Regions from separate parts of the Synechococcus sp. Lug-A genome, predicted to be linked through region 2. Evidence: riboswitches for the same ligand, from Rfam matches in the RefSeq annotation. Region 2 holds a riboswitch; the other holds the start of a gene.
What was found. A riboswitch is a leader RNA that binds a small molecule or an ion and turns the genes downstream of it on or off. The one in region 2 is predicted to bind cobalamin.

Region 1: it holds a riboswitch for cobalamin, as region 2 does, so the genes downstream of both, KBY86_RS00565 (HupE/UreJ family protein) here and KBY86_RS03255 (HupE/UreJ family protein) in region 2, are expected to answer to the same signal.

What each region holds. Positions count from the first base shown of each region.
Region 1 covers NZ_JAGQBN010000001.1:110,705-115,110, reverse strand. The annotation lists gene aroA (3-phosphoshikimate 1-carboxyvinyltransferase) at 1-535, opposite strand, end outside; gene upp (uracil phosphoribosyltransferase) at 635-1,303, opposite strand; gene KBY86_RS00570 (pentapeptide repeat-containing protein) at 1,355-1,885, shown strand; cobalamin riboswitch at 1,879-2,035, shown strand; gene KBY86_RS00565 (HupE/UreJ family protein) at 2,126-2,731, shown strand; gene cobW (cobalamin biosynthesis protein CobW) at 2,733-3,896, shown strand; gene KBY86_RS00555 (hypothetical protein) at 4,038-4,406, opposite strand, start outside.
Region 2 covers NZ_JAGQBN010000003.1:96,692-101,097, reverse strand. The annotation lists gene KBY86_RS03265 (extracellular solute-binding protein) at 1-470, opposite strand, end outside; gene KBY86_RS03260 (hypothetical protein) at 806-949, opposite strand; gene KBY86_RS03255 (HupE/UreJ family protein) at 1,027-1,656, opposite strand; cobalamin riboswitch at 1,683-1,866, opposite strand; gene KBY86_RS03250 (CobW family GTP-binding protein) at 1,989-3,299, opposite strand; gene KBY86_RS03245 (DnaJ C-terminal domain-containing protein) at 3,542-4,406, shown strand, end outside.

The DNA.
Region 1 (4,406 bases), on a different contig from region 2:
TCGGGGTGCCCAGCAAGGCCCCATGCAGCGCGCTTCCCTGGATCGAGAGCGGCGCCAGCTTGCCGCCGGCGCGGCCGCGGATCTGGGCGCCCATGGCGGCCAGCGGTTCGGCCACCCTTCCCATCGGCCGCTGGCGCAGGGACGCATCGCCGTTCAGCACGAAGTGGCAGCCGCTGCGTCCCGCCAGCAGCCCCATGATCAGCCGCATGGTGGTGCCGGAATTGCCGCAATCCAGCACGTCGTCGGGTTCCCGCAGGCCTTCGAGGCCCACCCCCTGCACGATCACCGGCTGCCCTGCCGCGATCGGGCTGATGGTCACCCCCATGGCGCGCAGGCAGGCGGCGGTGCTGAGCGGATCCTCCGCAGGCAGCAGGCCATCGATGCGGGTTTCGCCGGTGGCGATTGCCCCGAACAGCAGCGCGCGGTGGGAGATCGACTTATCGCCCGGCACCTGCACGGTGCCGCTCAACGAACGCGAACCTTCCTGCCCGAGGGCACGGGCCGGGGGCGGTGAAGCGGCGACAGCCAGTCCCATGCCAGGGGAGCAATGGCCCGTGAGCCTAGGTCTGGGCCTGGGCGCCACGGTCTGGCCGAGCACGACAGAGGAGGGCTGGAGCCGCGCCTGCTGCAGGCATCAGGGAATGGCCGCCGCCGGGGTGCCGAACAGACGATCACCGGCATCGCCGAGGCCCGGGACGATGCGGAAGTCGGCATCCAGGTCAGCGTCGATGCAGGCGGTGTAGAGGGTGAGGTGGGGGAAGCGCTGCCCCAGGGTGTTGAGCCCGGGCCGGGCCGCCAGGGCCGTGATCACCCGCAGCCGGTCACCGCTCACCCCTTTGCTCTCGAGCCGTTCCAGCACCTGCACCAGGCTGCCGGCGGTGGCCACCATCGGATCGAACACCAGCACCCCCACCTGGGGGCCGATTGTTTCGGGCAGCGCGTCGTAGTACCAGGAGGCCCTGGCATCAGCTTCATTGCGGCGCAGGCCGACGTGGGCGACCCGGGCCGTGGGCAGCACGGCCTGGGCCCCCTGCCACAGCCCCAGGCCCGCCCGCAGGATCGGCACCGCCAGCAGGGGCACGCTGCCGTCCACCACGCTGCCTTCGGTGCTGGCCAGCGGTGTCTGCACCGTCACCCGCTGATGGGGCAGCCAGTCGCGCACGGCTTCATAGGTGAGCCAGCGGCCCAGCTCGGCCATGGCGGTGCCGAACAGAGAGGGGGGCGTGTCCTGATCACGCAGCAGGGTCAACCAGTGACCGATCAGGGGATGGGGCGGCACCACCACCCGCAGGGACATGCTCATGTCGATCGCGCCGCGGCCGTGGCTGCCATAACTTGAGGGCCCACGGTACGTGTGTTCTTGCCCCCCTTCACTCGCCCCGGTTGGCTCAGCTCCCTGCTTGCCCTGCTGGTGGTCACGGTCGCCTGGCTGGGTCTGGTGGGCCCCCTGGCGCCGGCCCTGGCGATCACGGCACCGGAGCTGCGCGGCCAGCGGGCGCTGAAGGATCTGCAGCCCGCTATGCATGGCCGCAACCTGCAGCAGCAGGAGTTTCTGAAGGCGTCGATGCAGGGCTTCGACCTCAGTGACACCAACCTGCGCGGTGCCGTGTTCAATTCCAGCGATCTGCAGGGCAGCAATCTCAGCGGCGCCGACCTCGAAGACGCCGTGGCCTTCGCCACCCGCTTCGACAACGCCGACCTCAGCGGTGCGGTGCTCCGCAACGCCATGCTCATGCAGAGCCGCTTCACCGGGGCCACGATCGAGGGGGCCGATTTCAGCGACGCCGTGCTCGATCTGACCCAGCAGAAAGCCCTCTGCGCCAGGGCCGCAGGCGTCAATCCCCGCACCGGCGTCAGCACGGTTGAAAGCCTCGGCTGCCGGTAGATTGGCTCGCCGGTTCCAGGGGATCCATCCCTTGGAGGCAAGGGGGAAAGTCCGGTGCAATTCCGGCGCTGTCCCGCAACTGTGAAGCCTGTTCCGCGAGTCCTCGTGGCAGGGCCAGTCAGAACACCCGCCGGCGTTTCAACCCATCCAGTTCCGGCGAGGACCGGTCGAGCCATGTTTCTTCAACCCCGGGCTGCTGGCCCAGGCCGTCGTGCGGCCCAGCCAGCCAGCCCTCTGCTGTTGTCTGGCGCCCTGCAGCTCGCGCCACTCCTGGTCGTGCCGCTGCTGCTCGTGCCACTGCTGGCCACCCCCGCAGCTGCCCACCACCTGATGGAAACCTTCGCCCTGAAGGAGGGCCCGCTGGCGGGTCTGCTCAGCGGCATCGGTCATCCGCTGCTGGGTCCGGATCACCTGCTGTTTCTGCTGGCGCTCGGCCTGGTGGGCCTGGTGCAGCGCCTGCGCTGGGTGCTCGCTCTGCTTGCCGTGGGGCTTACGGCCACCGGCCTTGGCCTGCTGCTGCCCGCCCTGCCTGGCGCCGAAGCGCTGGTGGCGTTGTCGCTGGTGGTGGTGGGGCTGGTGGTGATCCAACGGTTGCCTGTCTGGACCCTGCTGCCCGCTTTCGCCCTGCACGGCTATGTGCTCAGTGATGCCGTGAGCGGCTGGCAGCCCGCCTCCGTGGTTTGGTATCTGCTGGGCCTGCTGATCAGCCAGGGCGCCCTGCTGTGGCTGGCGCTCACGTTGGTGCAGCGCTGGCGCGCGGGCCTCGCTCCGGCGCGGTTGATGCTGGCGGCCGGCGTGCTGATCGGCGTGGGCTCCACGTTCGCCTGGTCCGCGTTGGTGCCCTGAGATGACAGCCTCCATGCAACGGCGTCTCCCCGTCACCGTGGTGACGGGCTTCCTCGGCGCGGGCAAAACCACCTTGCTGCGCCATCTGCTCACCACCAGCGGTCTGCGCCTGGCGGTGCTGGTGAATGAATTCGGCGAAGTCGGCATCGACGGTGACCTGCTGCGCAGCTGCGGCTTCTGCCCGGAGGAGGAGCTCGATGGCCGGCTGGTGGAGCTCGCCAATGGCTGCCTCTGCTGCACCGTCCAGGACGATTTTCTGCCGACGATGCAGAAGCTGCTGGCGTCCGCTGATCGTCTTGACGGCATCGTGGTGGAAACCAGCGGCCTGGCGCTGCCCGAGCCCCTGGTGCAGGCCTTCAAGTGGCCCGACATCCGCACCCGCACCCGCGTCAACGGCGTGGTGACGGTGGTGGATGGTGAAGCGCTGGCCGGCGGCAGTGTGGTGGCCGACCCCGCCGCGCTTGAGCGGCAGCGGGCTGCCGACCCCAGCCTTGATCATCTCTCCGACCTGGAGGAGTTGTTCGAGGACCAGTTGCGGGCGGCTGATCTGGTGCTGGTGAGCCGCGGCGACCGCCTCACGCCTGCAGAGCTGGACCGGGTGCGCGGGCGCCTTCAGGCCTCCTGCCGCCCCGGCGCCCAGGTGTTGCCAATGCAGCGCGGTCAGGTGCCGCCCGAGCTGCTGCTGGGCCTGGATCGCCCAGCCGTCGCGCCGGCTCCTGGCCCCCATGGCGAGGCCTCCCACGACCACCATCACGACCACGATCACGGTCATCACGACCACGAGCATCACGACCACACCCACGTGCCCATGCAATCGGTGGCGATTCAGCTCGCTGGCTCCTTCGATCGTGAGGCCCTTGAAGCCACGCTCCTGGAGCAGATCCAGCACCAGGCCCTGCTGCGCCTCAAGGGCTGGCTGATTCAGCCCGGCAAACGACGGCCTCTGCAGATCCAGGCGGTTGGTCCGCGGCTCGATTGCTGGTACGAGGACCACGACGCACAGAGGGCAGCCCCCGCAGGCCCGATAGCCCCCGCACCCAGGGAGATTGGCTCCCCTGGCAGCCCCCACGAGGGTCGGCTTGAGCTGGTGGCGCTCGGGCTGCGTGTCGAGCGCAGCTTGCTGCTGCAGGCGATCGAAGGCACCCGACGCAGGCAGGCCGCCTGAGCAGGCTCGCAGCCAAGCTCAGGCGGCCTGCCTGCGATCCATTCGATGGCGGCTTGTCTGTGATCCATTCACAGCCTTCCCAGGTGTGCCATCCACTTCCAGCCGACCAAATCTTCCAGCCGACTAAATCCGATGGTCGGTTCAGTCCAGGGGGATGTCCCCCTGGGCACAGATGCCGTCCCAGCAGAGGGCCTGATCCTCGCTCCAGCGGGCCTTCACCGTCTCCCAGCTGCCGGCTGGTCGCTGCATCTCCACCACACCCTTGCCATCGTGGCGGAAGCTCAGCTGTGTGTTGTCGAAGCGCAACCTCCAGCGCTCACCCACCGCTTCCACCGTCATCACGCAGGGAAGCCAGGGGCCATCGGCCAGCCGGCAGCGCAGGGGCACCCGCTGCACCTGTGCCAGGGCCGGAGCAAGCAGAGCGGTGCCTGCCATCGCGATCAACACCGCCACCATCCCCGCCCGGGCCAGCCGGGCTCCCAGGCAGGGTTGGCTGGCGCCTGTCGCTTG
Region 2 (4,406 bases):
GTGCGAATCGTGGCGGGATTCACCAGCTTCGGGTTGACCACCACAGCGCGCACCCGGCGGGTGAGGCCGTACCAGCGGCCCTGGGAATCGCGCAGGTTGGCAGGCACGTCGCGCTGCAAGGCGGCAGAGCGGGCGGGCTGGAACAGGCCCTGATCGGTGGCGATGTCGAGGCGGGCGGCATCGACCAGCACCAGCACATCGGCAGGGCTGTTGCGCCCTTCACTCTTGAGGCGCTCGATGATGGCGTCGTCCTTGGACTCCAGCACGTTCACCTTGATGCCCGTGCGGGCCGTGAACTGGCGGTACAGCTCTTTGTCCGTGTTGTAGTGACGGCCCGAGTACACACCGATTTCAACGGGTTGGCGATTGGGTGCCTGTTGGGCCAGGCCGGCACCCACGGCGGTGGCGATCGAAACAACCGTCAAGCCGGCACCAGCCAGCTTCAGGGTGGCGGTAGAGATCCGTTTCATCCAGGAGATGGAGCGCCCTATGGCGCGAATGCAACTTCTGGAGCGTAAGGATCAGGGTCAGTCCGCCCACGCCGAAAGGGTGCGACCCGAAGTAACAAATGTGACCGGAAGAAAGACCGTGGGATCAGTGGATGGGGGAAACACCCAGGAACGAGAACCGCCGAGGCTGCTCGAAACGCCCAGGCTGCTCGGCTGTGGTGGCTGGTGCATGAGGAGCGGGCTGCGCCCTTTCCAGTGGCCCGAGGGACAGATTCCCCGGTACGGCACGGGAACCCAAAGAAAAAGCGACCATCAGCAGGGCTGACGATCGCTTCGGACGAGATCAATGGAATCGTTCAGCGGTTGGGCCGGACCCGGACCGGCACCAGAGCCGGCTGCATCAGACCGCCGCCGGGATTGTCGTCATCGGAGTCGGTGGTGAGCCAGAAGGCCAGGCCGAACAGCGCCACGACTCCGGTGAAAAGCAGAAGTTCGACCATGACACCCAACCGGACTGCGGCAACGTTAGCCAGAACCTGAGAGCGGACTGTGTCGATGACTGCGATTGGTGCTCAGCTCAGGCGGCGCCGGCGCCGGCGCCGGCGAGCAGACCGATCGGCCCCAGGGCCAGCAGCGCACCCACCACGGTGAGCAGAACGGCAAGACGCACGGTCCAGGCGGTGCCGAGCCGGCGCAGCAACAGGAACGTGACCCCCACGGTGAGGCCGGAGGCCAGCAGGGCTCCCGCCCACCAGCTGCTGGCACCGCTGGCTTCATGGCCGTGCAGCATCGCGTGGATCGCCACCGCCACCGTCACCACGGTGCCGGCCGCAGGAATGGAAGGAGGGTGGCCAGAGCGGCGGCTCATCAGGATCAGCACACCCAGACCTGAAACCGCCAGTGCCGCCAGCAGCTCAGCCACGGGCAGGCCGCCGCCGCTGACACCGAAGAACGCACCGATCACGGCACCGGCCAGGGCGAACAGCAGGAGCTGGGCGCTCACGAAGGACGAGGCCGCGCCCACACCCACCAGCAGGAAGAGGTGGTCGAGGCCGGTGAGGGGATGGCTGAAGCCACCCGCGAGGCCGGCGCCCGCCACACCGTGGGCGCTGGCGGGCAGGGCGCCCAGCAGGCTGAGGCCAAGACCGGCGCAGCCGGCCAGGGCCAGATCACGGCCTGACGAGGACTTGAGGGAAGCGAAGGGCATGGTGAACTCCGGTCCGCGCCGGGGATTGAAGGGGGAGGAGCAGGGGCGAGCGTTCTGGCTGAGGGCACGCCTGTGGAAGGGGCCCATCACAGCTGCGGGACAGCGCCGGACTGGCGACCACGCCTTCGGAGGGGACGTGTTGCTGACACCGGACTTTCCTCGTTGCCTCACCGGGGTGCGCACCGGCAAACCGCTGCGGGGTCAGTATGAAGCCAGCCCCGCCGCCCCGGGGTTCAACGGCAACCTTTGGATGCAGGGCCTGGATGCAGCGCCAGGAGCGGGCGGGATGCCGGGCCGCGAGCAGAGGACGCAGCCGGGCAAGCGGGCCAGGTTCAGGAAAACCCCTTGCCGGCCGCGCCGCTGGCGACACAGGCCCGCAGCTGACGGCGCAGCTTGTCGTGATCGAGCTCCTTGCCAATCAGCACCAGCTGGTTCTTGCGCGGTCCTTTCCAATCGGTGTCGTCGATCGAGAAGCGCTTGCCCGCCAGGTGGAACACATGGCGCCGCTCGCTTTCGCTGAACCAGAGGATTCCCTTGGCCCGGAACACCCCAGCCGGCATCTGGTTGTCGAGGAAGTTCTGAAACTTGCGCAACGAGAAGGGTCCCTCGGCAGCGAAGGAGAGCGAGGTGAAGCCTTCGATCGCCAGATGGTCGGCGGCATGGACGCCGTCGCCATGGGCATGATCGTGGCTGTGGTCATGGCCGTGGCCGTGGCTGCCGTGATCGTGGCCGTGGTCATGCACGCACTGGCCATGGTCGTGGTCGCAGGCGCTGTGGTCAGCGGCAGTGTGGTCAGCGGCAGCGGCGTGGGTTGCGGCGGCACCCTCGGCCGCGCCGGCACTTGGGCCATGGTCGTGGCCGTGGGCGTGAGGGTCGCCGTGGTGGTGGCCGTGATCGTGAGCGTGGTCATGGCCGTGGTCGTGGCTGTGCGCCTGGGGACCGCCGACCTGTTCCGCCACCACCCGATCGGACTCGAACAGCCCCACGCTCAGCAGCAGCGGCAAGGGCACCTGCCCGCTCACCGAGCGCAGGATGCGGGCGTCTTTCTTGAGTTCGCGCAGGCGCGACTCCACCTCCACCAGCCGCTCCTCCGCCACCAGATCGGTCTTGTTGAGCAGCAGGATGTCGCCGTAGATCACCTGGGCGCGCCCCACTTCGCTCGCCATGGTGGAGTCGTCGAAGTTCTCCGCATCGATCAAGGTGATGATCGAATCGAGCCGGGTGGTGTCGCGCAGTTCGCTGCCGAGGAAGGTCATCGCCACCGGCAGCGGATCCGCCAGGCCGGTGGTTTCCACCACCAAGTAGTCGACCGGATCGGGACGATCAAGGATGCGTTCCACCGCCTCCAGCAGCTCGCCGTTGATCGAGCAGCAGATGCAGCCGTTGCTCAGCTCCACCATGTCCTCGCCGGTGGCGATGATCAGGTCGTTGTCGATGCCGATCTCACCGAACTCATTCACCAGCACGGCGGTCTTGATGCCGTCCTGATTGCTGAGGATGTGGTTGAGCAGGGTGGTTTTGCCGGCGCCGAGAAAGCCGGTGAGGATCGTCACCGGCAGGCTGATGATGCCGGCCTCCGCCATGGCGGGGATGGGCACCGTCGCAGGGCCGTCGGCGCGGAGATCGGTGGCGGTGCTGGTCATGGAAAGGGCGGCCAGGGCGGAGCTGATCCACCCAGTCTGGCGCCTGGCCACAGCGAGCTGGCTGGCGCGGGAGGCCGGAAGCAGGCGGACAAGCGGCCCGGCCGCGGCCAGGACGTTGCCGCTGCTGCACCTGGCACGGCGCGATCACGGACGGGCGTGGCAGGGTTGGGGGGAGCCCCGTGCGGGTCGCCCCCGCAGGCGGCCACCCTCCAGGCGCAGCTCTGTTCGGAGGCCCGGCGACGATGAAGTTCAAGGACTACTACGCCGCCTTGGAGCTGGAGCGCGACGCCGATGGCGACGCGATCAAGAAGGCCTACCGGCGGCTGGCCCGTCGCACCCACCCGGACGTGGCCAAGGAGCCCGGTGCCGAGGAGCGCTTCAAGGAGATCAGCGAGGCCTACCAGACCCTCTCCGATCCCAAGCGGCGCAAGGCCTATGACGACCTGGGCCGCCACCGCAGCGGGGAGGAGTTCAGTCCGCCACCCGACTGGGAGAGCCGCTTCCGGCGGCAGGGCGGCCGGCCAGGCAGCGGGCAGGCCGCTCAGGAGGTGGATCTGGCCGATCTGTTCGAGCAGATGGGCTTCGGCGTCCCTGGCGGCGGGGGCGGTTTTGGTGGCGGGGGCGGTTTTGGTGGCGCGGGTGGTTTTGGCGGCGCCACCGGTTTTCCCGGCGGCGGCGGCTTCGGCCAACAGGCGGGAGGCTTTCCGGTTCGCGGCCAGGACCTGGAGGTGACCGCCGAGCTGACGCTGGAGCAGGCGGCCAAGGGGAGCGAGGTGGCGTTCACCCTCAGCGTCCCCAGCCGCGGCGCCGACGGCGGCATGGCGCGGGAGCCCCGCTCCGGCACGATCCGGGTGCCACGCGGGGTGGCTGATGGCGAGCGCCTGCGGGTGCCCGGCCGTGGCGGCCCCGGCCACGGTGGCGGCCCGGCGGGTGATCTGTTCCTGGAGATCCGGCTCAAGCCCCACCCCCGTTTTCGCCCCGTGGGCCACGACCTCTACCTGGAGCTGCCGATCGCCCCCTGGGAGGCAGCACTGGGTGCTGAGATCGATCTGCCCACGCTCGATGGCACGGCGCGGGTGACCGTGCGGCCGGGCATGCGCAACGGCC